Mesorhizobium opportunistum WSM2075: one gene and its partner. The protein of the gene in region 1 interacts with the protein of each later gene in a pairwise test. Links are inferred from orthologs where the notes say so. Each region holds a gene or a part of one and is shown in the gene's direction. Other genes may lie near its edges.

Region 1 (14,403 bases):
CCTCGGCAACGCCTTCTACAAGGAGTGGCTCGACCCGAGCATGACCTATTCCTCGGGGCTCTATGCCAACGGCGCCAACGACCTGGAGAGCGCGCAGGCCGCCAAATATCGGGCGCTGGCCAAGGATATCGGCATCGGCCGCAAGGATCACGTGCTGGAGATCGGCTGCGGCTGGGGCGGCTTTGCCGAATTCGCCGCGCGCGAGATCGGTTGCCGGGTTACCGGGCTGACCATCAGCCGCGAGCAGCACGACTTCGCCAAGGCGCGCATCGCCAAAGCTGGACTTGCCGACAAGGTCGACATCAAATTGCAGGATTATCGCGACGAAATAGGCACTTACGACCGCATTGCATCCATCGAGATGTTCGAGGCGGTCGGCGAGAAATATTGGCCGGTGTTCTTCGGCAAGATGAAGGCCTGCCTGAAGCCCGGCGGTACCGCGGGCCTGCAGATCATCACCATCAACGAATCCGCCTATGACACCTATCGTGCCAGGCCGGATTTCATCCAGCGCTATGTGTTTCCGGGCGGCATGCTGCCGACTCCGTCGATCCTGAAAGCGCTCGGCAAGGATCATGGCCTTGCGCATTTGCGCGAACGCGTGTTTCCCGATGACTATGCGCGCACGCTCGCCGAATGGCGGCAGCGCTTCTGGGTATCGTGGGAAAAGATCGTGCCGCTCGGCTTCGACGATCGCTTCAAGAAACTGTGGGAGTTCTACCTGCATTATTGCGAAGCCGGCTTTCGTGCCAGCTACATCGACGTGCGCCAGGTAGTCTACAAGGCTTAGAGCATTTCACCGTTTCACGGAAACGGAGACCTATCTCTTTGTTTTTGCGTAATTCCCAAGGAAAAGCGCCATGCGCTTTTTCCGGCGAAGCGCTTTGAAACTTCCGTCGCCGGGCTCCAAAAGCCGCCGCGCCCCATCCGAGGCCCGCAAAAGCTGTTGCGATAGGTCACTTGCGACCACGCTAAGCTCTCGACCCACCGTGCCCGATCTGCTGCGGCAGCGGTCGTCTTGACCGCTTGGGATGCACAACAATCTATTGGAGCAGGTGACCCTGGACCAGGGAACGCGAAACCTCAGGAGACGAGAAAAAACACAGGAGATAACGATGACGATTCTTGCTGTTGGCGCTGCCGGCCGATTTGCCGGCAATGTCATCCCGGCTCTCGCCCAGCGTAACGCCCGTGTGCGCGGCTTTGTGCGAAAGCCGGAAGAAATTGCTCAAGTACGAGAGCATGGTGCCGCGGAAACGGCTGTCGGCGACCTTCGGGACCGGGCCAGCTTGGACGCAGCTCTGAAAGATATCGAAGCTGTGTTCTACATCGCGCCTGCGTTCATGGCCGAGGAAGCCGAAGTCGGCAAAGGCTTGGTCAACGCCGCGATCCGCGCAGGTGTCCGTCGGCTTGTATTCTCGTCTGTCATCCATCCGGTACTTTCCGTGCTGGGCAACCACATAGCGAAAGCCCCGGTCGAGGAAGCGATTCTGACTTCGAAGCTGGAATACACCTTCCTTCACCCATCCCGCTTTTATCAGAATTATGAGGCATTCTGGCCGAAGGTCATCGAAACCGGCGTGCTGGCCGAGCCCTGGTCGGCCGAGACCCGTTTCTCTCTTGTAGACTATCGTGACATCGCGGAGGTCGCCGCCATTGCCCTAACCGAGGATCGTCTGCTTTACGGCACATTCGAGCTATGCGCGCCCGGGTGGCACAATCGTCACGATGTGGTCACTCTGTTGGGTGAGGTGCTCGGGCGAGAGATCAGGGAGCGCCGCGATCCAGGTGTGCTCGGCGAAGTTGGGCCAGGACAAAGGACTATGTTCGAGCATTACGACCATTACAACCTGCTCGGTAATCCGCTGACTCTACGCGCGATACTTGGGCATGAACCGCGTTCGCTAAAGGTCTTTTTCGAGGAACTCGCTGCGGGTGCTCGATAACGCCCGACGCGAGGCCCGGGACAAGCGAATCGAAATCATGCGCAAACGGACAATCTTCTTCGCGGGCGTCATTGTCGTCGCGGCAGGCATCTGGCTCAACAACAGCTCCTTGCTGTCCGGCCGTCCTGCCGGCGGCCCGGTCGTGCTTGCCCATCGCGGCCTTGCCCAGGATTTCGACCGCACAAATCTTGGTTCCGATACGTGCACGGCCAGCCGCATGCTGCCGCCGCGCCATGCCTATCTTGAAAACACCATTGCCTCGATGGAGGCCGCTTTCGCGTTTGGCGCGGACGCCCTCGAACTCGATGTCCACCCGACGACGGATGGCAAATTCGCTGTCTTCCACGACTGGACGGTGGACTGCCGGACCGAAGGCAAGGGAGAGACCCGCGGCCATTCCATGGCTCAGTTGAAAACGCTCGACATCGGCTACGGCTACACGGCGGATGGCGGCAAGACCTTCCCCTTTCGCGGCAAGGGGGTTGGCATGATGCCATCCCTCGACGAGGTGCTGGCGCACTTCCCCGCCCGCCGCTTCAACATCAACGTCAAGAGCAACGATCCCCGCGAAGGCGAGGCGCTGGCTGCCTGGCTCTCCAGGCTGACGCCTGCCGAACGCGGCTATCTCTCGGTCTATGGCGGCGACAAGCCGATTGCCGCGGTCAAGGCGGCGCTGCCGGATATGCATACGCTGAGCCGCGCGTCGCTCACGCAGTGCATCGCACGATACGCCGCGTTGGGCTGGAGCGGTTATGTTCCGGATGCCTGCCGCCACGGCACATTGCTCATCCCGATCAACATCGCCAAATGGATGTGGGGCTGGCCCAACCGGTTTCTCGACCGCATGCAGGCTGTCGATACACAGGTCTACCTGCTCGGCCCTTATTCGGGCGGCGGCTTTTCGGAAGGACTCGACGACCCGCAGCTCATCGACCAGCTTCCGGACGGCTATTCCGGCGGCATTTCCACGGATGCGCTGGATCTCGTCATGCCCGTGATCAAAGCGCGCTTCGGGCGGCCGTGACATGGCTCCACGCCGCTGATGGCGGCGTGGCCTGGAACGCCTCAAATGGCCGTATCAGAGCAGGATGCGATATCTGGCAAATCCGGCTTCGCCCTCGCCAGCCGGTTCGATCTTCAGCGATTTCACATCGGCGATGAAATCCTTGGCCTTGACGCCGGTCTCGAAGACGACGCTGGTTCCGGGCAGCGGCGCGAACGACCAGTTGCCGTCGGCCGACGGGTTGATCGTGCCCTCGCTCACGATATAGCGGACGATGACATCGCGATTGGTGTCCGGCGCCTCGTAGATGATCTTCGAGGCATTGATGTCGGGAAAATTGCCGCCGCCGCCGGCGCGGTAATTGTTGGTGGCGACGACGAATTTCTGATTGGGATCAACTGGTTTTCCATCGAACATCAAGTCGGCGATGCGATTGGCGCCGGCATTCGCGATGCCGCCCTTGGCGTCGTATTTCGGCGGCTGCGACAGGTCGATCTTGTAGGTGACACCGTCGATGACATCGAAATTGTAGGATGGGAAATCGGTGTTGATGAGCGCCTGGTCGGCCTTGCCCGGCTCGATCCTGTTGAAGATGCCGGCCGACATCTCCAGCCATTCCTTGACCTCGGCGCCAGTAATTTCGACAGCCCGCACGGTGTTGGGGTAGAGATAGAGGTCGGCGACGTTCTTGATGGCGATATCGCCGGCCGGCACGTCGGTATAGTAGTCGGCGCCGTTGCGCCCGCCGGCCTTGAAGGGTGCGGCGGCCGACAGCAGCGGCACATCCTTCCACTGCGTGCTCTTGAGAATATCCTTGAGGTACCAAGTCTGCGCCTGGCTGACGACCTGCACCGACGGATCGTCGGCGACCAGCGCGAAATAGGAATAGAGCGGAGCGGACGTCTTGCCGACGGGACGGCGCACATAGGCTAAGGTCGCCTGATGGTCCTGTTCGAGTGCGGCGATGACGCGCTTGTCGTCCGGCACCGTCGGCTTGTTCTTGTTGTCGACGCGCTCGAAGATCGGCCGCGCCTCGGACGTCGCCGAAACAACTTTCCATTTCGATCCGTCACGCTCCAGCATCAGATCGATCAGCCCCATATGCGAGCCCCAGAAACCACCCATGACGGCGGGCTTGCCCTGCAGCGTGCCTTTTTGCGTGTCGACGCCTTCGAGCGACTGGAAATCCTTCTTGCCGGGGAACACCAGGTGCTGGTGACCGGTGAACACCGCGTCGATGCCGGCGACGCCGGCGACGAAGAACGAGGCGTTCTCCATCATGTCGCCGTGCTGCACATCGATGCCGGAATGCGAGAGCGCGATGACGATGTCGGCGCCTTCCTCCTTCATTTGCGGCACCCAGGCCTTGGCCGCCTCGACGATGTCGCGGGTCTTGACGTTGCCTTCGAGATTCTTGAGATCCCAGACCATGATCTGCGGCGGCACGAAACCGATGATGCCTATCCTGATCGGCTGCTCGGCGCCCGAACCGTCCTTGATCTTCCTGTCGAGGATCACATAGGGCTTGAGGTAGAGCTTGTCGTCGCGCGGGTTCGCGGCAAGCTCGGTGCCCCGGATCAGGTTCGCGCAGACGAAGGGAAAATTGGCGCCGGCCAGCACCTTGTCCAGGAACGACAGGCCATAGTTGAACTCGTGGTTGCCGAGCGTCGAGCACTCGTAGCCGAGCAGGTTCATTCCCTTCATGATCGGATGCAGATCGCCGTCTTTCAGGCCCTTCTCATAGGCGATGTAATCGCCCATCGGGTTGCCCTGCAGCAGGTCGCCATTGTCGATCAGCATCGAATTGACGGCTTCCTTGCGCACGGCGTCGATCAGCGACGCCGTGCGCGACAGGCCCATCGTGTCGTTGGCTTTGTCGGCGTAGTAATCATAAGGCAACACGTTCACATGGATGTCAGTGGTTTCCATGATCCGAAGATGCGCCTGGTTGGCTTGAGCGCGGGCGGAGAAGGGATGAAGCATGATCAGCGCCCCTGTGGCGGCGGCGCCCGCGAGAAGACCACGACGAGAGACGGGATGGAGCAGCTGCGACATGTTTTCTCCTAGTTAGACAACGCCCTGCCCCGAACCGAACCGAACTTCGCGCCGAAATCGGCTCAAGTCCATTCAAGAAGTCGCGCACATCGGAGCGCCAGCCAATCAGCAACAGATGACGCGCGGATGAAGGGAGCAGTGAAGAAAATCAGGTCTTGTCGTCGTCGCCCTGGGTGATCAATCGGGCGCTACGCTGGCCTGTGGCGTAGATCCATAGCCAGCTCAGGGAAACCGCAAGCCGGTTGCGGAAACCGATCAGAAAATAGATGTGCGCAATTCCCCACAGCCACCAGGCGAGCCAGCCCGTGAGCTTGATCCAGCCGAAATCGATCGCGGCGGCGCGTTTGCCGATCGTCGCCAGATCGCCGGCATGCTTGTAGTGGAAAGGACGCGCTGCCGTGTCACCATCGAGCCTGGCTTTGATGGTGGCCGCAACATGTCGGCCCTCCTGCTTGGCGGAAGGCGCCACGCCGGGTACCGGCCGTCCATCGGGCCGCAGCACAAGGGCGGCATCGCCGATGACGAAAATCTCCGGACTGCCGGGCACGCTGAGGTCAGGCTCGACGAGCACCCTGCCCGCGCGGTCCGCCTTCGCTCCCAGCCATTCGGCGGCTGGCGAGGCGGCAACACCGGCCGCCCACAGGATCGTTCGGGCCGCCAGCTGCTTGTCGCCAAACACAACACCTTCGGCGTCACAGCGCGTCACGGCCCGGCCGAGCTCGACCGTCACGCCGAGCCGTTCGAGCGCCTTGCTGGCGTAATCGGAGAGTTTTGGTGCGAAATTGGCCAGGATGCGGTCACCGGCCTCGATCAGCACCACGCGCGTTTGCCGCGTATCGATGTTGCGGAACTCGCCGCGCAGCGTGTCGTGCGCCAATTCGACGATGGTGCCGGCCAGCTCCACGCCGGTCGGCCCACCGCCAACGATCGCGATGGTCAGCAGCGCCTGGCGTTTGGCGGGATCGTTCTCCCGCTCGGCCTGTTCGAAGGCCAGGAGAATGCGCCGCCTAATGGTGGTGGCGTCCTCCAGCGTCTTCAGGCCTGGAGCGAACGGCTCCCATTCATCGTGGCCGAAATAGGCGTGGCGGGCACCGGTGGCGAGCACCAGCGTATCGTAGGCGATGGCGCTGCCGTCATCGAGCAGCACGCGCTTGCCGGCGCGGTCGACACCAGTGACATTGGCGAGCAGCGTCGTCACGTCCTTGCGCTTGCGCAGGAGATGGCGGATCGGCCAGGCAACCTCGGAGGTCGCCAGCGCCGTCGTCGCCACCTGGTAGAGCAGCGGCTGGAACAGATGATGGTTGCGCTTGTCGATCATGGTGATGCGCACCGGGGCGCCGGCAAGCGCACGCGTGAATTCGAGGCCGCCGAAACCCGCGCCCACAACGACGACATGATGGCTGGCTTGGCTCATTTCGTTCACCCCGACGGCTAGATTGGCCTGTTCCAGATGTAGGTACTTTTGTGCAATGCAGCAACAGAAGGACAGTGCCCGGGACTCGTCGTTCCATGTCGTGAATGCACATGTTGTATCGTGTCGCGAGGTATAGCGTCATCGAACACGCTTATGAGGTAAAGCATGGCCAATGATCATGACGACCCGGGTCCGGCGCAGTATTCCTCGCCGCCCTGCTTCATGCACGAACTCGACCCGGAGTTCCGCGCGCCGCTATTCGACTGGACCGATGTGAGGCGCTGGCGCAAGGCCGAGCGCGAACGGCTGATCACCGCCCGGCTCGCGGTTTCGGCCGACGCGCGAACGGCCATGTCGCAGCGCATCGCCGATGGGCTCGACGCGATCATCGGCGACATCGCTGGGCGCATGGTCAGCCTGTACTGGCCGTTTCGCGGCGAGCCGGACTTGCGGCCATGGGTGGCGTCCATCAATGAGCGTGGCGGCCGCACCGCGCTGCCGATCGTCATCGAGAAAGGACAGCCGCTGATCTTCCGCGCCTACAAACCGGGCGACCGGCTGGAAAAGGGCGTCTGGAACATCCCGATTCCGGCCGAGGGCGATCCGGTGCTGCCCGACATCGTCATCTCGCCGATCGTCGGCATCGATCCGGCAAACTATCGCCTGGGCTATGGCGGCGGCTTCTTCGACCGCACGCTGGCCGCGATGCCGTTCAAGCCGCTGGTGATCGGCGTCGGCTACGAACTGCAGCGCATCGCCACGATCTATCCGCAGCCGCACGACATCCCGATGGATCGGATCGTGACGGAGGTGTAAAAACCTGTTTGGGAAATGAGACCGGTTCACGACAGGTGACACGATGATCGGACGAACTGTAGCGGCTGCCCTTGCAATTGCGTTTTCCGTTTCGCCCTTGCATGCGCAACCACGGCATCGTTTGCCGAGCGGTTATAAATGGGGCCGCTGCCTGCTTGCTGTTAACGGTCAGACACGCATATCCGGAAGATGCTCCTATCAAATCGAGAGGGGCGGCGGTTTTAATATCCAGGGGCCTCGGCAAGTTTTTGCAGGTATCGACTACCCCAATACGAACAGCGGGGCTGGTGAAATGTCCAAAGATTACTGGGCAGTCGTATACAAGGACGGTGATCTTTGGGAAGGCTATGGGAACTCGGACATTCGCGCGACGCACGGTGAACCCGGAGATTGGGGCGACCTTCGCCGCGAAGGCGCATGCTATGTCGGCAAGGACGTCCGGGTGTGCCTTTGGCGTTAGGCCATCTCAGGCTTCATGCCCATGGCCGTGCGATCGACGATCTCGCGCAAGGCAAATGACGAGTTGATCTTCGTCACATGCGGCATGGCCGACAGCCATTCCTTGTGGATGCGCTCATAGTCGACGAGGTCCTTTGCCGCGATGCGCAGGATGTAGTCATATTCGCCCGACATCAGGTGGCAGGACAGCACGTTGGGGCAACGCTTGATCGCCGCCTCGAAATCCGACAGCGTCTTCTCGAACTGGCCCGACAGCGATATATGCACGATGGCCGTCATCTGGTGGCCGAGCGCCGCATTGGAAAGCCGGGCGTGGTAGCCGCGAATGGTTCCGGACTTCTCCAGATTATCAAGCCGGCGCGAACAGGCGGATTGCGACAGGCCAACCTTCTCGGCAAGCGCCGCGTTGGGTATCCGGCCATCCTTCTGCAAACTCTCGAGAATAGCGATATCAATCCTGTCGAGCGGCATTTTTCGTGAATCCTGCGAATATCCAGCTGTTTTGCGCAACGATTATCGAAACATGCCAGATCACGCAAGCGCATTCGCAAACACCTGCAGGCCGATTCATGGTTCACTCTGTCCATACAGGGAGTGAGCCCCTAAGGGGCCGGATCAGGAGAAGAAAAATGCGCGTCGGTTGCCCCAAGGAAATCAAGAACCACGAATACCGCGTCGGCCTCACGCCCGGAGCGGTTCGCGAATATGTCGCCCATGGCCATGAAGTGCTGGTCGAGACCGGCGCCGGTGCCGGCATCGGCGCCGACGACAACGCCTATCGCGCCGCCGGCGCCACGATCGCCAAGACGGCCGCCGACGTGTTCGCCAAGTCGGACATGATCGTCAAGGTCAAGGAGCCGCAGCCCAATGAGTGGGTGCAGCTGCGCGACGGCCAGATCCTGTACACCTATCTTCACCTTGCTCCAGACCCGGAGCAGACCAAGGGCCTGCTCGCTTCGGGCGTGACGGCGATCGCCTACGAAACCGTGACCGACGACCGTGGCGGCCTGCCGCTGCTGGCGCCGATGTCGGAAGTCGCCGGCCGCCTGTCGATCCAGGCCGGCGCGACGGCGCTGCAGAAGGCCAATGGCGGCCGCGGCGTGCTGCTCGGCGGCGTGCCCGGCGTGCTGCCCGGCAAGGTCACAGTGCTCGGCGGCGGCGTCGTCGGCCTGCATGCCGCTCGCATGGCGGTCGGCCTTGGCGCCGATGTCACTATCATCGACCGCTCGATCCCTCGCCTGCGCCAACTCGACGATCTTTTTACCGGCCGCGTCCATACCCGCTACTCGACCGTCGAGGCGCTCGAGGAGGAATGCTTCTCGGCCGACATCGTCATCGGCGCCGTGCTGATCCCCGGTGCCGCCGCGCCGAAGCTCGTCACCCGCGAGATGCTGTCGGGCATGAAGAAGGGCTCGGTGCTGGTCGACGTCGCGATCGACCAGGGCGGCTGCTTCGAGACCTCGCATGCGACGACCCACGCCGAGCCCACTTATGAAGTCGACGGCGTCATTCACTATTGCGTCGCCAATATGCCGGGCGCGGTACCGGTCACCTCGGCCCATGCGCTCAACAACGCGACACTCCACTACGGCCTGCAGCTTGCAGACAAGGGCCTGAAGGCTGTCATCGACGACCATCACCTGCGCAACGGCCTCAATGTCCACAAGGGCAAGATCACCAACCGCGCGGTCGCCGAAGCGCTCGGCTACGAGCTGGTCGAGCCGAAAGCCGTTCTGGCCGCCTGATACACCCAGAAAAAGTCAACTTGCTATTGTTGCCCGCCGGTTCCCTCCGGCGGGCTTTTTACTGGTCGATCCAGGTCGCTAAACTTGATTACTGGGCAGACCGGGGTCAGTTGCAGGTATGAGTTTGCCTACAACTGTTGCATATTTGTCATTCCTCATGCGACCGACTCCCTGCTAGGAAGATTGCGGGCTTATTGATTAGGGGTTTGGGCAATGACTGTTCGCGTTTCTGCGAAATCTATTTTTCTCGGTGCTGTTTCCGTATTTGCTTTGATGTCGGCTGCGCATGCGGCTGATGTGGTTCAGCCGGTCGAAGCATCCGGTTTCAACTGGAGTGGGCTGTATGTCGGCTTCGGTGTTGGCGCCGGCGCCAACGTTCACAAACTTGGCAGCGACTTTATTCCGATCTCGCTGAATGGCATCGGCGGCGAAGGCGTCTACGGCGAACTTACCGCTGGCTATGACTACATGGTTTCGCCCCGCTTCCTGCTCGGTGGACTGCTGGACGTCCACGTGGGCGATATCAAAACCAAGATCGATGCCGCCGGTTTCGACGCCTCGATCCAGGAGACGTACGGTTTCGATGCCGGCCTGCGCGTAGGCTATCTGTTTACCCCGAATACACTGGGCTACGTGCTCGGTGGCTATTCCTGGCAGAAGTACAAGCTCGATTCGAATGCCGGCTTTGGGTTCGACTGGGACCAGAGCGGCTACTTTGTCGGCGGCGGCATTGAAACGGCCATCAACAGCAACTGGACGATCAAGACCGAGTACCGCTATACGCGCTTCGGCACCAAGGGGGATCTCCTTTCAGAAGCGGGCCTTATCGGCGCGCCGGATGGCCTTCTCAACCTCGATACGTCGCGGCATACGTTCCAGATTGCAGCCAACTACCGTTTTGGCGCCCAAAATGGCGGTGGTGCTGCCTTTGAAACCCCTGCGTATAACTGGACCGGTTTCTATATCGGTGGCGGGTTGGGCGCGGGTGCATCCGTGCACCAGATCGAAATCCCACCCCTGGGCGGCGCCAAGTTCAATGGCCTCGGCGGCGAAGGCGCGTTTGGCGAATTGAACGTTGGTTACGACCAGGACTTCGGCAGCTGGGTCGCAGGCGTCATGGTCGATGCTCGCTACTCCGGCATGACGTCGAAGCTGGATCTCGGCGTCGGATCGATCAATGTCGACACCGACTACGGCTTCGATGTGCTTGGCCGCGTCGGCATGAAGATGAACGAATCGACGCTCGCCTACGCACTGGCTGGTTACAGCTGGCAGCATTTCGACCTGAACGCTTCCGACCCGGTCGGCGACATTGCCGACTGGGGTTCGAGCGGTTTCTCGGTGGGTGCCGGTCTGGAAACGGCTGTATCGAGCAACATGACAATCGGTTTGGAATACCGCTATTCGCAATTCGCCGAGAAGGACCTGTCGTTCTTGTTGGGATCAGGAGCACCCGATGGGTTGGTGACGACGACTCCTTCCTTCCATACCGTGCGTCTCGGCGCGAAGTACAAGTTCAACTAAGAAGCCCCTCCAGGCAAACAGTCGAAGCCCGTCGGCCTGGCCGGCGGGCTTTTTTGTTGTTCGGCAAACTGGGAAAAGCGCGGGCAACAAAAAAGCGGAGCCAAAGCCCCGCTTCCTCGATATCGAGATTGCCGCCGGTTCATCCGCGGTCGGCCAATCGATCGACAATCGCTTTCTATCGCAACTGTACGACGGGAGTACGACAGGATTTCCTGCCGGAAACTCTACGCCTCAGCCCCGCTCGATGCGGCACTGATAGCAATTGTTGCGTGCCGAGCGGACATGCACGTAGGCAATGTCGTCGCGCTCGAACAAGGTCTCGGCCCGTGCGGCGATCGCGTCGGTCGCGATAACGCCGCCGCTGCCGTAGACGATGCGGTCGTCCTTGCCATAGCCACGCACGATATAGTCCGGGCTCTCGAGAATCTCGGGAAGCGTTCCCGCCTCGTCGGCGCGCTCGCATTCCTCGGCATGCAGGAAGATCGGCCCGGTTTCGGCATAGGGTTGAAGGTTCGGGAACGGCCGATAGGCCAGGATGAGATAGGTATCGCCGGCTGCGATGTTCTTCAGGCAATGCCGGCAAGGCATGCCGTCGCCATCGGAAATCTGCCGCTCGGGCGTGTGGCCATAGGCATCGGGTCCGCCGCGCTGCAGGGGTCTGACGTCTTCGGTCGGCAGAGCTTTGAACTGGATGGTCATGGTGAAATCTCCGGTGTTGTCGACCGGAAATTAGCGGCTCGAGCCAATGCTTCCCACCCGTTTCATGCAAAGATCGAGGGACCGATCCGATGCGAGCGATCAGTCCCCGCAAGCTGCGAAAGTTAGCCGACAGGCCGGGCCAATACGCAACCCGGCTAGCCAAAGGGCAAACCGGACCCAATCACCGGATGAAATCGTCAAAGCGGCGCAGCGTCACCCTGCGATTCTGCCAGTTTTCATTCTGCGTCGGCACCAGCAAGAACTCCTCGCCGTAACCGACAGTCTCCAACGCATGACCGGGTACGCCGAATTCACGCACCAGCGTGCGTTTCAGCGAGGCAGCGCGCTGTTCGGACAGGACCTGGTTCGATTGGAAGGAGCCGACGGCGTCGGTATGCCCCTCGATCAGCACGCGAGCACCGCGATCGCGGCGCAGGATGCGCTTCAGCGCATCGGCGATGTTCTCGATCTTGCCGTATTGCGAACTGGAAATGGCCGCCGAGCCGAAGGCGAAATTGATCGACTGGATATCGATCGAGCGCGCCATGAGGCGCAGATCCGGCCGGCGCTTGAATTTCGCGGATGGTGACGCGCTCGTTCGGCCGCAGCTTCACGCGGGGTGCTGCCTCCAGCTTCCGTTCGATTGTCGCGGCCGAAGGTGTTGTCGCCTGCGCGGCGGCAAGGCTCGGCATGGCAATCGCAGCGATCAGCGCGGCGGCGAGTGTACGGCGGGCCAGCATATGTTTCTCCTTCGGCCTCGGCCGCATTGGCGATGCGGGCACAATGCCAAAGGCAGGCTGAATCGGCGATGAACGAAAGGTTCGGGTTCCGGCTCGTGTCATGGCCGCATGACGCTTGCCGAGCGCTCGGCGAACGGCAGCGGGTGCACGGTTTCCTTCTTCTGCGCAACCGGCGTAAAACCAAGCTTCTGGTAGAGCGGCAGGGCCGCCGGATGATCGAGCGTGCAGGTCTGCACGACTACCCGCTTTGGCCCGTAAGACCACGCAGCGGAGATCGCGGCACCCAGGAACCAGCGGCCGATGCCCAGTCCGGTCGCGTGTTCCATCATGCCGAAATAGGCGAGCTCGACTTCCTCGGGCAAATGTGGCTTGAGATCGAAGAAGCCTGCCGGCGCACCGTCGAGATAGAGCACCCTGATGTCGCGATCCTCGCGGTGGATTCCGGCCGAAAGTTCGTCGTCGTTCAGCCTGAGAACATTCACCCAATGCCATTTGCGCCCCACCCGGTCCATCAGGTAGCGGTAAAAATGCAAGGGGATATTCTTGGTCTTCAGCAGCGCGACCTGGCGGTTGTAGGGCACCGGCGGCGAGGCGGCGGGAGGCGCATGCATTTCGAGGAAAGTCACCGTGACGTCGATGTCCTGCAGCACGCCGTTTTCCATCGCGTTCATTCCTTGCCAGCTTTCGCGGGCCCGGTCACGACAGGCGTGTCGGAGAGCCCGCCCCACTCGGTCCATGAGCCGTCATAAAGCCTGTTGTCGGTGTGGCCAAGCGTCTCCAGCGCCAGGGTGACCACCGCGGCGGTGACACCGGAGCCGCAAGATGTGACGACGGGCTTCGACAGGTCAATGCCGGCCTGCTCGATCACCTTGCGCAAACGATCCTTCGACAACAGCACCCCCTTTTCCGACAGGGCGGAGTACGGCACGTTGCGCGCGCCCGGCATGTGGCCGGAGCGGATACCCGCACGGGGCTCGGGTTCGGCGCCGGTAAAGCGGCCCGGTCCACGGGCATCGGCAATCTGGCTGGAGCCGATCTCGACGATCCGGCGCATGTCGGCGAGGCTGGCGACGCGACCGGCGTCGAAATCGGCATGGAACACGCTTGGCGCGATCTTCGTCGGCTCGGCCGTTACCGGCCGGCCGGCTGCCTTCCAGCCGTCGAAGCCGCCATCCAGAATATAGGTCTGGAAGACGCCCATGATGCGGAACATCCACCATGCCCGGGGTGCCGAGAAGAAACCTGGACCGTCGTAGACGACGATGGTGTCATCGGCCGAAACCCCCATCGAACCGACATATTGCGCAAAATGCTGCGGCGACGGCAATGTATGCGGCAAGGCGGCGTCCGGATCCGAAACCGCATCCTGGTCCAGGAAACGAGCGCCGGGAATGTGGGCCGCGTCATATTCGGCACGCGCGTCGCGTTTTTGCGCCGGCAGATACCAGGACGCGTCTATGACCGTCAGGCCCGGCTGGCCCAGGCGCCCCTGCAGCCAATCCGCATCGACGGTGAAAGGACTGTCTTCGGCCATTTTTTCTCCTGCCGCCCTCTGGCGGTCTGTTCAGTTCGCCGGCATCGGGCCGAAGCGGATGCGGAAGCGCCGGTTTTCACGGCCCTTCTTCTCGATCTTGCCGATGTGGATTTCGCCGACTTCGCCGGTGCTCTTAACATGCGTGCCGCCGCAGGGCTGGCTGTCCACGGAGGCGTTCTCGCCGATGCAGACCAGGCGGATCCTGCCGGTGCCCACCGGCGGCCTGACGTTCTTGGACTTCACCAGGCCAGGATTGGCGGCCAGTTCCTCGTCGCTGATCAGCCTGGTGAAGATCGGGTGGTCGGCCCGAACCAGGTCCATCAAGCCAGCGGTCACCTCTTCCCTGGTGAAGCTGGCGTCCGGAATGTCGAAATCGACACGGCTGTCGTCCTCGGAAACGGAAGCGCCCGTGATCGGGAACGGGCAGACGACGGTCAGCAAATGGCAGGCCGCGTGCATGCGCATCAG
Region 2 (14,180 bases), 610 kb from region 1 along the record:
CGGAGAAGGACGAGGCCGGCCGGCGCTGCGCCACATCGTCGAAGCCGAGGCCGGCCAGGATGGTGGCGGCGCGGGACTCGGCAGAATGTGCATCGATGTCGGCCAGCCGCATGTGGATGTCGGCGATGCGGTGCGGATCGGTGGCGGTCTTTTCTTCTTCGAGCAGCGCCGTGCGTTCGAGGTCGGCCTTGAGCACGATCTCGATCAGCGGTTCCTCGGTGCCAGGCGCTTCCTGCGCCACCTGGCCGATGCGCGTGTTCTTCGGCAGGCTGATCGAGCCGGTCTCGGAGGGAAAATCGCCGGTGATGGTCTTGAACAGCGTCGTCTTGCCGGTGCCGTTGCGGCCGACAAGCCCGGCTTTGGTACCGGCCGGCAGGGTCAGGGAGGCATGGTCGAGAAGCAGGCGCCCCGCCATGCGCAGCGAAAGGTCATTGATGATAAGCATGGCCGCGCTTTTGCACGGGAGATCAGTGCTTCGCAAGGCCTTGCGGACCAGTTGGTCGCGCAAGGCCTCAAAACGGTACCCGCAAGTGGCCCGTCAGTATCGCAGATCGGCGGCTTTCGTGCCGGCCGAGCCACCGCCCTCAGGCAGTGGCCTTGCCGCGCTTTGCCGTCTTGGCCACCGCGGCCGGTGCCACGGCCGGCTTACGGCCAAGCCCCGTCGACTTCGCCAACGCCGAACGGGTCGCCGAGTAATTCGGGGCGACCATTGGATAGTCCGGCGGCAGGCTCCACTTGGCCCGATAGTCGTCCGGGCTCAAGCCATAGTCTGTCCTGAGGTGTCGCTTGAGCGACTTGAATTTCTTTCCATCCTCCAGGCAGACGATGTAGTCGGGAAATACCGACTTTTTCGGATTTACGGCAGGAACCAGGCTCGGACTTTCAACGACAGCCGCACCGGCCAGCTTTCGAACCGAGGCGCTGACGCTGGCAATCAGGTCAGGCAGGCCGGAAGCTGGAAGTGGATTGTTGCCAACATAGGCCGAGACAATATCGGCCGTGAGCTCGATAACGGTCTTATCCTCGATATTTGACAATGCTTTCACCTTATTTGCGACAAAATCATCTACCCCAGTGAAGACTTTTGTCTATGTATCCTTCTAACCGCGCCCCCAACGGACCACCAAGCCCCAAAACGAATCAAGACTTGCCACCAACTATCTTTATGGAAAATGGGCGCCGCGCAAATTAGAAAATCTAATACTTGGTAGCGACAGACTTGGCTGTCCTGCTGTCGGCCAATATCTCAAGAATACGCTTCCAACGGGCACAACGCCCAAAATCCTTCTGTTCAATCGCCTTTTCGGCCTTCATCGCCGCGTATAAGGGCGCCTCGGCGCCGAATTCCTTGAGCAGCCAATGCGCTTCCCGCCTGGCGAGGCGCTCGTTTTCATCAAACATAGTTTTCCGCCTCCGAGCGTTCCAGGCCGACCGCGACACAACTGCCGATGACAAGGCCGGCTCCGGCAACGGCCGTCATCGTCAGTCGTTCGCCGGACAGGGTCAGCAGCAGCGTCGAAGCAATCGGCGTGAGATAGGCGACGACAGCAACCTTGCCGCTGCCTTCGAGTTTCAGGGCGCGCGACCAGAAATAGTAGCCCAGCCCCATCGGGCCGGCGCCGAGATAGAGCCCGAGAGCAAGGTCGGTGCCCGTGGGCAAGGCAACGCCATCGCGCGCGCACCACGCAAGCGTCAGGGCGACGCCGATCAGCGACGACGGCAGCAAAAGGCGATCCGGCGAGGTGGCGACCCGTCCCACCATCACCGAATAGAATGCCATGCACAGCGCGGACCCGAATGCCGCGCAATAGCCGACGAGATCGCCCTGGAACCAAGTTCGGTCGCGCCCGCCTGAAATCACCAGCGCCACACCGATGAAGCCAAGGGTCGCGGCGAGGCCCAACAGCGCGGGACGCCGCGGGTTTTCAAAGAGGATCACCGCCGCGGCAACCATCAAAGGCCAGGTGTAGGCTACGAGGTTGGCCTCGATCACCGGCATCGAAGCGAAGGCGATGTATTGCAGCACCATGGTGCCGACCAGGCCGATGAAACCGACCGCGAGCGGAAGCAGCGCGGCCCTCGCGCCGACCGGCGGAGCGCTCTCCCGGCTCATGAACCGGATCAGGGCAAAGACCAGTGCGGCTCCCGCGAATTGCAGGAACTGCACCTGCGACACCGAGTGGTTCGCCAGCAGGGATTTGCCGACAAGGGCATTGGTGGACCACAAAGCCACCGCGCCGGCGGCAAAGACCAGCGCGGATATCGAGCCTGATCCATGCGGAAAGAACCGGTATGGGGCGCTATCTCCGTGCTTGACCATGATCTCGTCCGAGAACCGGTTCCCACTTTCCGGGATCAAGGTTGTCTACCATGATTCCCTGGCTCCGCCCGGTACCGATGCCTCGGCGGGAGCCGGTGCCGGATGTTCCGCCTCGAACCGGCGATAGGCCGGCAGCTGGTTCGTCCAGACATCCTCGGCCAGTTCGTTGACCCATTCGCGGTCTTGGTCGTTGTCGGCGGCGAGATAGAACATGCGGTTGTCGTCGACATAGGGCTTGGCCACCGAGCGCTGGTTGAGCACCAGTGTCACGCGCTCGCCGAATTGGATCGGCGCCGTGCGATGCAGGACGCCCAGAAACTGCCCGAGCGTGGCGTAGTTCATCTTGTGATCGATACGCATGATGCGGTTGCGCGGGATCTCGTGGCCGGATTCGAGGATGGCGCGGCCAGTTTCCGAGTCGTCGCAATAGATTTCGAGATGGCCGCCAACCAATGGATTGCTGATCGACAGCGGGATGAGCTCGGTGACCGGGACGCCGTCGCAATGCCAGTCCACGGCGCCATCCCTGGGATTCATGAAGGTGACGGTCGAGCCGACGATCGACAGCGGATAGGGCTCAAGCTTGGTGCCCATCATGTCGGACAGACGCTCCAGCCGCACCTTGTCGTGCAAAAGCTCCTTGATCTCCGGAATATAACGGTCGGCGCCGGTGATGAAGGTCAGATCGAGGTGCTTGTGCACGGCATGGCTGGCCTTGAGTTTGAGCGCCGCCTCCTCGATCGCCGCAAGCAGTGCCGGGTCATAGCCGTGCAGATATTGCGCGACGCCGAAGCTCGACACTTTCCAGGCGGTTTCGTGGCCGATGATGGCCTCTCGACTCATCGCATAACGCAGTTCGGGGATCGTATGGGCGTTCATTCTACTTCTCCAGGATGGGGGCAACACTTGGTAAATAGTCGATTAATTCACCCACCCCTGTAAAATTAGGAATGCTGGTGCTAGTGTAAGCCCAGCTTAAGGTCGAAACCGTGCGTCTGCTCAGTCAGGTCAACCTAAATTCGCTCAAGATCGTGGAGAGTGCTGCGAGGCACGGGAACTTCACGCGCGCCGGCGAAGAACAGTTTATCACCGCCTCGGCGGTCAGCCAGCGCGTCAAAAGCCTGGAGGATCAACTCCGCTTCAAGATTTTCCAGCGCGGCGGCAATGCGGTGTCACTGACGCCCGAAGGCGAAACCTATGTCTCGCGCGTTCGCGAAGCGCTGGAGCGTATCGTCGCCGCCAGCATGGAAGCGACCGGGCAGTCACAGGAGCATGTGCTGAAGATATCGGTGCTGCCGACCTTTGCCGCACGCTGGCTGTTTCCGCGCCTGCCGCTGTTCCAGCGTCAACACCCCGATATCGTGATGCGGGTTTCGACCTCCTACGCGACACATGAGTTCGCGGCGTCGGATTTCGATCTCGAAATCCGCTATGGCGACGGCCACTTTCACGGGCTGCAGTCCGATCTTCTGTTCCGGGAGGACCTGACTCCCGTCTGCAGCCGCAAGCTGTTCCATGAGGTTCTCGGCAACAGGCCGCGGTCGAAGGTGACGCCGGATGACCTCAAGCACTTCACGCTTCTGCATTCCGACACCTGCACCCAGAACTGGCAATCCTGGCTTGGTTTCGCGGGCGCCAGCTTCGTGCTCAGCGAGACCAAGGGCATCTATTTCGATTCCTGCATGATGTCTTACGAGGCGGCCAATGCCGGAATGGGTTTTGCCGTCGCCAACCGCGCCTATATGGCCAGCGACATCCGCGCCGCGAGGCTGATCGCTCCCTTTGCCGTGCATCATCCGAACACGGCCGGCTGGTATTTTGTTTCCCCCCACAAGAGCCTCGCCACACGCAGGGTGCTGCTGTTCAAACAATGGGTGATGGCGGAAGCGGCTCTGACGCAGAGCCAGTTGGACAGCGAATTGGCTTTTGAGAGCGCCTGAAATTCGGACCAGCTTGTACTATTCCCGATGACCGCCGGCCAGAAATTGAGGGCCATCGGCCAATAGACGTCCAATCCAGGCAACCCGCGCTGGTCGGTGAAATTGTCGAGCTCAAGCCCCTTGAGCCGGAGCATTCCGAGTGGCCTGAAGTGAAGGCCATGCTGCAGCAAAAAATGCGACGATAGCCGGCCGCTCGCCTTCGAATCCAGAACGAAACGATCTGGAAAATCAGGCGAAGGCCCTGCCCTCCTCGGTGCGCTGGAAATGCGTCAGATCGAGCGATACGGAAGGGCGGCCCAGAACCGTCAGGATCATATGCGCCTGGCCCCGATGATGGGTCTGGTGGTTGAAGACATGATCCAGCGCCGGCGCCAGACGCTGCGAAACGGTGCGCATGTCCGATACGGTCATGTAGGTGAAGCGGCCCGACAGCGCCTTGTCGCTCAAGCCGCCAACCCAGTCGACGATCCGCCGGTCCTCCGCCTCGCGCGCCGCCCGAAGGCCGGGCAAGGCGCGGTGAAGGATGACGTCGAGCGCCGTCGGAGCGTCGCCTTCGCCGGTGAAGCGCTTCATCCAGATGCGATCGGCGGCGAGCAGGTGGTTGAGCGTACCCATCAGCGAGCGGAAGAAGGCGCCGACATCGCGATTGAATTCTTCCTCGTCGAGATCGGCGGCGGCATCGTAGATGCGGCCATTGGCCCATTGATTGTATGCCGCAAACATCATGAAGTGTTGTTTCATCGTTTCTCCCGCCGGGCCTGTTTCGGGTATCGGGAGCGATACCTAGACCGCGAGGGAGCCGACGCCAATGACCATTCTGCTTTATGATCTCGTCGGGCATGACGAGAAGCGGCCGTTTAGCCCGCATTGCTGGAAGGCGACGATGGCGCTGGCCCACAAGGGGCTCGATATCTCGACCGCGCCGACGCGCTTCCTCGAGGTGCCCGCCGTCGAAGGCGGTATCTCAAAGACCGTCCCGGTGATCCGCGACGGCGACAAGATCGTCGTCGATTCCTTCGCCATCGCGCTCTATCTCGATGAGGCCTACCCGGATCGGCCGACCCTGTTTGGCGGCGAAGGCGGCAAGGCGATGGCTCGCTTCATCGAGCGCTGGTCGCAACTGACCATCCACCCCTATGTCACCACCGCGGCGATTGTGGACCTCCATGGCATGCAGGACGAGGAGAACGCCGCGTATTTCCGCCGGAGCCGGGAACAACGCTTCGGCAAGCGGCTGGAGGATGTCGTCGCCGCACGCGACGCCGGGCTGGCAGCCTTCCGGGCGGCCCTGGAGCCGCTGCGCTCAATGTTGAGCTACCAGCCGTTCATCGGCGGCGCCTCGCCGCTGTTTGCCGACTATATCGTCTTTGGCGCGCTGCAATGGGCGCGCGTGGCTTCGCCCTATCGATTGCTCGAAAGCAGCGACGTGGTGGCGCAGTGGTTCGACCGCTGCCTCGACCTGCATGGCGGGCTGGGACGAAAGGTTGAAGCCGCGGCGTGACGCCCTGATTTGCCGGCGATGACACCGCAGGCGATGACAGGCCTACTTGGCCGACGCCTTTTTTGGCTTGCTGGGTTTCTTGGCCGACTTCGCCTCCTTGGGCGAGGCTTTTGCCTTGTCGGCGCCAGCAGCCTTCTTGGCAGGCTTCCTGGTGACCAACGACGCATCCTCGGCGTCCACGTCGGCTGCCGCCTGGTGCCAGTGGCGTTCGTCCTGACCGGCCGGTTGCCCTTCCTGCTGCCAGATCTGATGTGCCCGGTTGCGAATGCGTTCCTGACGATCGTCTGCCATGGTCATATTGTCTCCATGCGGGCCGACTTCAGCGCGGCGCCGACACGCGACTATAGCAAGCAAAGCGTTGCTGTGCAGCCATCCGATGTCATCCAGCGCCGCACGTTCGCGGTACCGGCCTGACGTAGAAACACCACTGGACCTTTCGATCCTCTCGAAGGCGGACCGGGCTTTCACCGTTCGTCACTCGGAAAGCCAGGCAATTGGCTTTCCGTCCGCATCGCGGACCGAGCCACCCCTTCGCTGGCGATAAAACCGGACAACTCGCGTGCTACCTAATCCGGACAACTCATGTGCTTACGACACACCGTTCCTCACCCCTTGGCAATGGGCCGGGCGGCTTGTATAGAGCCCGCCACTCTCAATTCCATTCTCAGACAAGGACGACCCATGGCGCTCGAACGCACCTTTTCCATGATCAAGCCGGACGCAACCCGGCGCAACCTCACCGGCGCCATCACCAAGATGCTGGAAGATGCCGGCCTTCGCGTCATCGCCTCGCGCCGTGTGTGGATGAGCCGCCGCGAGGCGGAAGGTTTTTACGCCGTCCACAAGGACCGCCCGTTCTTCGGCGAACTGGTCGAGTTCATGTCGTCGGCACCGACGATCGTCCAGGTGCTGGAAGGCGAGAACGCCATCGCCAAGAACCGCGAAGTGATGGGCGCCACCAACCCGGCCAATGCCGCCGAAGGCACCATCCGCAAGGTGCATGCGCTGTCGATCGGCGAAAATTCGGTGCACGGCTCCGATGCGCCCGAAACCGCCGCGCAGGAAATCAAGTACTGGTTCTCCGACACCGAGATCGTCGGCTGAGCCGACACCGCCACATCCAATGCGAAGAGGCCGGCGTTTCGCCGGCCTTTTTCGTTGGATCCCCGATCCGGTTTCGTGCCCAACGACGTGACCCTGGCGGAGCTTGCCCTGGAAATGCTGTTTCCAGCCGACGACCAGACCATCGAGATCGTCAAGGCCGTGGTCGAGGAAACGGCCGCGAGGTGACCGCCCGGAAATCAGCTCGCGGCGCTGAAGCGCAGGATTTCGCGGCCGTCCTTGTCTGATATGGTGAGCTTGCCGGCTTCGACATTGCATGACGCCGCCTTGGCCAGCGCATCGAATAGCGCCTTTTCCTCGGCCATCACCTCCGGCGCACAGGCCTTGAAGGTCGAGCCGATGCTGCTGATCGCGATCGCCTGGCCGTCGACCTTCGCAGTGGCAAAATAGCTGTTGCAGGGGCCGCTTCCGCCTGCCTTGCCGGCCTCGCTGACCCGGAAGGTTGCTTGCGGCGCGGTAATGGCGCCGATGCCATCGACATAATCGACAACCCAGAGCTGGCCGAAGACGGAAGCTTTGGGTTCGGTGCGCTGCGTGACCATCTTGAGCAGGATGGTTTGCGGCGCGTCGGTCAGCGGATCGAGCTGATAGCGCACATCGGAGATGAACATCGGCCTGTCGTCGACGGTGATCCGGGCCTGCAGCGCATAGGTCATTCGCGGCTGGATGACGGCGGGATCGAATTTGATCTCGAAACTGATCGGCACCTGGCCGGCTGGCTTGATCTTCTGCTCGCCGATGATCCTGGCAGGCGCGTCGGCCAACGAGACATCGGCAAGCTGGACGGAGAGCACGGCATTGGGCGGCAAGGCGATGCGCTCGCGATAGATCACCTCGCCCCTCACCGCCTTCTCGGCGGCCACGGACAGCTCCGGCACCGCCAGGATGCCGACCACCAGAGGCACGAAACCGAAGACGAAGAATTCCGCGAGCCTGCCCAGCATGACCATCTCCCTTGCCCATGACTTCCGCCAATTGGCCAAAGGAATGCGGTCAATACATGACTGCCGGGGGATTTATTCCTGCGACTTCCAGCGTCCCGCCGCCCGGGTATCGGTTTCCTTGGCCTCGACCCAGCCGCCCTCGGAACCATCGGCGCGGTGCTCCTTCTTCCAGAAGGGTGCGCGCGACTTGAGATAGTCCATGAGGAAGTCGGCCGCCTCGAACGCGGCCTGGCGATGCGCCGACGCGGCCACCACCAGCACGATGTTCTCTCCCGGCGCGATCTTGCCATGGCGGTGAATGACGGTGAGGCCTTGCAGCGGCCAGCGTTCGGCAGCCTCGGCCGCGATACGGCCGATTTCGGCCTCCGCCATGCCGGGATAATGCTCGAGCTCAAGCGCCGAGAGCGCACCTTGCTCGTCGCGACAGAGACCGGAGAAGGTGACCACGGCGCCAATGTCGGCGCGGCCTTGTGTCAATGCGGCGATCTCGGCGGCAACGTCGAAATCCTGGCGCTGAATGCGCACCGTCGGCAACACGGCGGCCGACATGTGTCAGCCCCCGGTCATCGGCGGGAACAGCGCGATCTCGCGCGCGCCGGATATCTTCTCGCGGTGATCGACATGTTCCTGGTTGATGGCAACGCGGATCACGTCGGGAAACTGCAGCGCCTGCTCGTAGCCTTCTCCGCGCGACTGCAGCCAGCGCAAGAGGTCGGCGACAGTGTCGATGCCGTCGGGCAATTCGACGTCTTCCTCCGATGTGCCGATCCGCTCGCGGACCCAGGCGAAATAGATGAGCCGCATCTCACTCGTCCATGATGTGTTTGAGGCCGGCACGGAAATAGTCATAGCCGGTGTAAAGCGTTACGAGTGCCGCGATCCATAGCAGCACCAGGCCGGTCTGCGTGGTCAGCGGGAAGATCTTGTCGCCGGCCGGCCCCGCCAGCAGGAAGGCAATGGCGACCATCTGGATGGTGGTCTTCCATTTGGCAAGCTGCGTCACCGGCACCGAGACCTTGAGTGCCGCCAGATATTCGCGCAGGCCCGAAACCAGGATCTCGCGGCACAGGATGATGATCGCCGCCCACAGCGACCAGCCGGCGATACCGGCATGGCGGTCGGTGTCGGCCGCCAAGAGCAGGAGACAGGTGGCGACCAGCAGTTTGTCGGCGATCGGATCGAGCATCTTGCCGATGTTGGAGGTCTGCTGCCAGGCGCGTGCGAAATAGCCGTCGAAGTAATCGGTGATGGAGGCCAGCAGGAATATGACCAGCGCCGACCAGCGGGCGAAGTCGCTCGACTTCAGATGCCCCTCGAGAAAAAAGCACAGCACGACCAGCGGCACCGCGATGATGCGGGCGTAGGTGAGCATGTTAGGCAGGTTGAATGCGCGCTGGGCCATGTCTGGGGGACTCTTTCTGCCTGCGTACTCAAATCAGAAGCGAATGTAGGGGGTCAACAGGCCAGATTCGACTGGCCAGATGAAAGTGCCGAATTTTCAGCTTTCATGGAAGTGATTGTAGACCAGTTTCGCCACCTGTTCGGAAATACCGTCGACTTTCCTCAGATCCTCGATGGCGGCACGGCTGACCGCCTTGGCGGTGCCGAAATGCAAAAGCAGAGCGCGCTTGCGGCCCGGGCCGATGCCACTGATCTCGTCGAGGGGGCTCTTGACCATTTCCTTCTTGCGGCGGGCCCGGTGCGAACCGATGGCGAAGCGGTGGACCTCGTCGCGCAGGCGCTGGACGAAGTAGAGCACGGGGTCGCGCACGGGCAGCGAAAACGAGTCCCTGCCCTTGACGAAGAAGCGCTCGCGTCCGGCGTCGCGGTCCTGGCCCTTGGCGATGCCGATGGCCACGACGCGATCCTCGATGCCGAGATCCGAGAGGATCTTGCGCACCGCCGTCATCTGGCCCTGGCCGCCATCGATCAGGATGACATCGGGCCAGGCCGGGAAGCTGCCGGAGATATCGTCTTCGTCGGCTGCTTCCGTAACATCATCCGGCTTGACATCGCCATGTTCCTTGAGCAGCCGCGAAAAGCGCCGCTCCATCACTTCGCGCATCATGCCGAAATCGTCACCCGGCGTGATCTCGGTCGAGCGGATGTTGAATTTCCGGTACTGGTTTTTCACAAACCCTTCCGGCCCCGCGACAACCATGGCGCCAACGGCATTCGTGCCCATGATATGCGAGTTGTCGTAGACCTCGATGCGCACGGGTGGCTTGGCCAGGCCGAATGTCTCGGCGAAACCGGCAAGCAGCCGGCCTTGCGTCGAGGTTTCGGCCAACCGGCGGCCAAGCGCCTCGCGCGCATTCTGCAAGGCATTGTCGGTCAGGTCCTTCTTCTCGCCGCGCTGCGGCACCGAGATCGCCACCTTGCGGCCGGCCCGGGTCGAGAGTGCCTCCGCCAACAGTTCCTGATCCTCGACAGTCTGCGACAGAAGAATGGCGCGCGGCGTCGGCTTGTCGTCATAGAACTGCGCCAGGAACGAGCCCAGCACTTCCGATCCTTCCAGCGCCGGATCGGCCTTCGGGAAATAGGCGCGGTTGCCCCAGTTCTGGCCGGTGCGGAAGAAGAACACCTGGATGCAGACCTGGCCGCCCTCCTGGTGGATGGCGAAGACATCCGCCTCGTCGACTGTCGCCGGGTTGATGCCCTGATGACTCTGCACGTGCGCCAGCGCGGCCAGCCGGTCGCGGTAGATGGCGGCGCGCTCGAAATCGAGATCCTCCGAGGCCTGCTGCATGGCGGCCGAAATCTCGGTCTTCACCTTCTGGCTGCGGCCGGAGAGAAAATCCTTCGCCTCCTCGACCAGTTCGGCATAGCCCTCATGCGAGATCTCTCCCGTGCACGGACCGGCGCAGCGCTTGATCTGGTAGAGCAGGCAGGGCCGCGACCGGTTCTCGTAAAAGGAGTTGGTGCAACTGCGCAGCAGGAAAGCGCGCTGCAGCGAATTGATGGTGCGGCCGACAGCGCCGGCCGAGGCAAAAGGCCCGAAATAGTCGCCTTTGCGCGAGCGTGCGCCGCGATGCTTGTAGATGCCAGGCGAGATATGGTCGCCGGTCAGGAGAATATAGGGGAACGACTTGTCGTCGCGCATCAGCACGTTGAATCGCGGCCGCAAGCGCTTGATAAGATTGGCTTCGAGCAGCAGCGCCTCGATTTCGGTGCGGGTGACGACGAACTCCATCGTCGACGTTTCGCGCACCATGCGGCCGATGCGGTTGGTGTGGAACCTGCCTTGCGCGTAGTTGGTGACGCGCTTCTTCAGGCTGCGCGCCTTGCCGACATAGAGCACGTCGCCGGCGGCGTTCATCATGCGATAAACGCCTGGCGCATTGGGCAACCGCTTGACCAGCGTCTGGATCACCTCGGCGCCGACCATGCCTTCGGCGTCGCCGGCATGCGGCGTCCAGTCGATCGCCGTGAAGGCGACATCCGGGCCGGCGGGTTCGACGATCTCCTCGAGCGCTTCATCCTCGATGTCGATTTCGGGAGGAAGATCTTCGGCGCCGCCGCGCGCCTTGTTCTTGTGATCCAAAGGACTCATTCCGCCATGCCTGTCACATCGGGCGTCTGCCACGCAAGGTGCTGGCCGCCATCGAGCGCGATCATCTGGCCGGTGACCGAGCGCGCCTCCCAGAGATAGCGTATTGTGGCGCCGAATTCCGGCAATTCCGGGCCGCGCTTCAGGATCAGGCCGGCGACCTGCGCATCTAAATCGGAATCATCCTGGCGCAGGTTCTTCAGCGTTGGGCCCGGACCGATCGCGTTGACACGGATGCCGGGCCCGAGCGCCTGCGCCAGCATCTGGGTCTGGGTCCATAGTGCCGACTTCGACAGCGCATAGGAAAAATAGCGCGGCGTCGGCCGCCAGACACGCTGATCGATGATGTTGACGATCAGCCCCTCCTGTCCTTCCGGCAAGGAGCGGGCGAAATTCTGCGCCAACAGCGCCGGGGTTTTCACGTGAATGGCAAAGTGCCGGTCCCAGGCCTGCCAGTCGAAATCCTCAACCGAATCGTCGACGAAGAGCGACGCGTTGTTGACCAGCAGCGAGATGGGGCCAAGCGCTGCTTCCGCCTGGCCGACGAGGTCGCTGACGGCGTCCATGTCGGTCAAGTCCGCCGCCACCACGGCGGCGCGGCCGCCAGACCGGTTGATCCCCGCGGCCAACGCGTCCGCCTCGTCGTGCGAGCGGTTGGAGTGGATGGCGACTGCAAAACCATGGCCGGCGAGATCCTCGACGATCGCCTTGCCGATCCGTTTCGCCCCGCCGGTCACCAGCGCCGCGGTGGCTTTGCTCATCTTCTGTCAATCCTCAATTTCGGCACGAATAACGGCGCCGGCGAAATATGGCCTGCCATCCGTTAAACGGCATTTGCACCTGGGGCAGCATTGTGGCGAAACCGCCCGGCGGGTATTCCGACTCGCCGTGTCCCGAGGCCGGCAGCACTCCAATATAGGGCGCTGGACTCCTTGCACCAAGCGGTGTGCAGCGCAACATGACCGGGCTGCTGACATTTCGCTGTTGCGAAGATGCAACGTCAAGGTTCTGCCTCATTCGTGCCGGGGAATGACCCAAGTTCAGGTTCGGTTCAGCCGCATTTTGACACGACATTTGGAACCGACGAACGCCAGATCCGTTTCACCCCCCGGACGGGTTGATGGCGATCGTGAGAAACAAGCCTGTGTCCTGTGGCTTAAGGAGTAGAGAACAATGCAAGCCAATCTCAAATTCGCACGGCCGCTGGCCGTTGCGCTCGGGCTCTTCGCCCTCGGCGGAACTGCCTATGCCGCAGACGTCGTCCAGGAAGAGCCGCCGGCACCCGCCCCGGTTGCCGAACTGCCCGTCGCATCCTGGGCCGGCCCCTACGCCGGTATCAACCTCGGCTATGGCTTCAGCGGCCGTACCAAGGAAAAGGATCTCGGCTTTGAAACCGACACCAAGGGTTTCGTCGGCAGCGTCTTCGGCGGCTATCAGTGGCAGCAGGAGAACTTCGTGTACGGCGGTGAAGCCGAACTCGGCTACAACGGCGTCAAGGGCGACGACAATGGCGTCCACTCCAAGGGCGGCTTCGAAGGCTCGCTGCGTGCCCGTCTCGGCTACGCCGTGACCCCGGAAATCCTGCTCTACGGCACCGGCGGTCTCGCCGGCAGGAGCCTGAAGGTGGAAGATGATACCTTTGGTAGCGACACCGCCACCATGCTCGGCTGGACCGCTGGTCTCGGCACCGACATCAAGCTGACCGACAATGTGTTCGGCCGTGTCGAGTACCGCTACACCGACTTCGGCAGCAAGAGCTTCGATAACATCGGCAAGGTGAAGGCAACCGACAACCGGGTGACCTTCGGCCTCGGTATGAAGTTCTAAGTCGTTCAAGCCACGACACGAAAAAGCCGGGCCTCGCGCCCGGCTTTTTTATTACCCACGCTGCGCCGCGCCAGCACCCCCTCTGCCCTGCCGGGCATCTTCCCCGCAAGGGGGAGATTGGTTCGTCGCCTCGGCTTCGCTAATCTCCATTGTCGACGCCGCCCGTCAGCCCGGAACCGCGGGCTTCAGTTCCGGGAATTTTTCGTCGAAGCGCGCCGCCCAGCGGGTGAGCCGGCCACGGCCCTTTTCCCATTTCCCGGCAAAGCGCAAGGAGAGATAGCCAAGGCAAGCCCGCAACGCCATCTGCCCAGCGGTGATCTTCTTCGGCAGTTTGGGCGGGTTGGCATTGAGCTGATCGAGAGCAGCCGTGATCTTCGCCCACTGGCGATCGAGCCAGGGCTGATAGACCATCTCCTCAGGCCGGGTGCGGCGCTCATAGACCATCGACAGCGCACAGTCGCAAATGCCGTCGGCCAGCGCCTCCAGCACCTCGGCCTCCAACCGCTTGTCGGGATTGCGCGGGAACAGCGCGTTCTTCGAAATCCGGTTGAGATGCTGGGTGATGGCGCGGCTGTCGTGGATGGAACGGCCGTCGTCGAGCACCAGCACCGGAATCTTGCCAAGCGGATTGGCGCCGATCAGATCGGCCGGCCGGTCCTCGGTCTTCACCGGAACCTGCTCGATCACGATCCCGGCATAGGCCGCGGCCATCCTTACCTTGGAGCTGTAAGGAGAGGTGGATGCGTAGAGCAGTTTCGGCATGATCGATTTCCTGTTTGCAGACGTCCACTGTCGGCTGACAGGTTCTTGCGATCAACCGCCAGAGCGCGAAAAAATAGCAGCCAGGAATCGGTTGCGGTTCCTGCCCCAAGCATCTCGACAAGCTTACAGATTGGTAGGCTGGGAAACGCAGGCGGACGCCGACAGCAGGCTGATGGGACTCATATCTGCGTTCGCGTCTCATAGGTCCCGGGCA

Evidence for each region.
Region 2: the proteins of MESOP_RS22570 (region 1) and ndk interact in binary tests that used the Escherichia coli proteins (3 or more experiments, as listed by UniProt). The link is inferred for Mesorhizobium opportunistum WSM2075 from one-to-one orthologs.

The regions. Positions count from the first base shown.
Region 1 is NC_015675.1:4,690,265-4,704,667, forward strand. What follows is about bases 5,502-8,408. They hold MESOP_RS22570 (5-formyltetrahydrofolate cyclo-ligase), read left to right. Parts: upstream 5,502-6,583; coding sequence 6,584-7,234; downstream 7,235-8,408. Other genes in these bases: MESOP_RS22565 (NAD(P)/FAD-dependent oxidoreductase), read right to left, coding at 5,502-6,418; MESOP_RS22575 (Lrp/AsnC family transcriptional regulator), read right to left, coding at 7,691-8,164; ald (alanine dehydrogenase), read left to right, coding at 8,323-8,408. Also shown: MESOP_RS22545 (SAM-dependent methyltransferase), read left to right, coding at 1-790; MESOP_RS22550 (NmrA family NAD(P)-binding protein), read left to right, coding at 1,116-1,946; MESOP_RS22555 (glycerophosphodiester phosphodiesterase family protein), read left to right, coding at 1,984-2,970; MESOP_RS22560 (bifunctional 2',3'-cyclic-nucleotide 2'-phosphodiesterase/3'-nucleotidase), read right to left, coding at 3,025-5,004; more of MESOP_RS22565, read right to left, coding at 5,153-5,501; more of ald, read left to right, coding at 8,409-9,438; MESOP_RS22585 (outer membrane protein), read left to right, coding at 9,652-10,962; MESOP_RS22590 (DUF1203 domain-containing protein), read right to left, coding at 11,194-11,661; MESOP_RS22600 (GNAT family N-acetyltransferase), read right to left, coding at 12,500-13,063; sseA (3-mercaptopyruvate sulfurtransferase), read right to left, coding at 13,069-13,935; MESOP_RS22610 (alanyl-tRNA editing protein), read right to left, coding at 13,966-14,403. UniProt on the Escherichia coli protein: Involved in the removal of 5-formyltetrahydrofolate.
Region 2 is NC_015675.1:5,304,401-5,318,580, forward strand. What follows is about bases 5,470-8,153. They hold ndk (nucleoside-diphosphate kinase), read left to right. Parts: upstream 5,470-6,442; coding sequence 6,443-6,865; downstream 6,866-8,153. Other genes in these bases: MESOP_RS25700 (glutathione S-transferase family protein), read left to right, coding at 5,470-5,761; MESOP_RS25705 (DUF2934 domain-containing protein), read right to left, coding at 5,804-6,058; MESOP_RS25715 (YbaY family lipoprotein), read right to left, coding at 7,063-7,827; MESOP_RS25720 (molybdenum cofactor biosynthesis protein MoaE), read right to left, coding at 7,900-8,153. Also shown: MESOP_RS25665 (ABC-F family ATP-binding cassette domain-containing protein), read right to left, coding at 1-445; MESOP_RS25670 (Ros/MucR family transcriptional regulator), read right to left, coding at 585-1,037; MESOP_RS25675 (hypothetical protein), read right to left, coding at 1,198-1,401; MESOP_RS25680 (DMT family transporter), read right to left, coding at 1,394-2,320; MESOP_RS35830 (hypothetical protein), read right to left, coding at 2,366-3,199; MESOP_RS25690 (LysR substrate-binding domain-containing protein), read left to right, coding at 3,310-4,260; MESOP_RS25695 (DinB family protein), read right to left, coding at 4,489-5,001; more of MESOP_RS25700, read left to right, coding at 5,069-5,469; more of MESOP_RS25720, read right to left, coding at 8,154-8,376; moaD (molybdopterin converting factor subunit 1), read right to left, coding at 8,380-8,631; pgsA (CDP-diacylglycerol--glycerol-3-phosphate 3-phosphatidyltransferase), read right to left, coding at 8,633-9,229; excinuclease ABC subunit UvrC, read right to left, coding at 9,326-11,380; MESOP_RS25740 (SDR family oxidoreductase), read right to left, coding at 11,377-12,138; MESOP_RS25745 (outer membrane protein), read left to right, coding at 12,551-13,204; MESOP_RS25750 (glutathione S-transferase family protein), read right to left, coding at 13,370-13,966. UniProt on the Escherichia coli protein: Major role in the synthesis of nucleoside triphosphates other than ATP. The ATP gamma phosphate is transferred to the NDP beta phosphate via a ping-pong mechanism, using a phosphorylated active-site intermediate.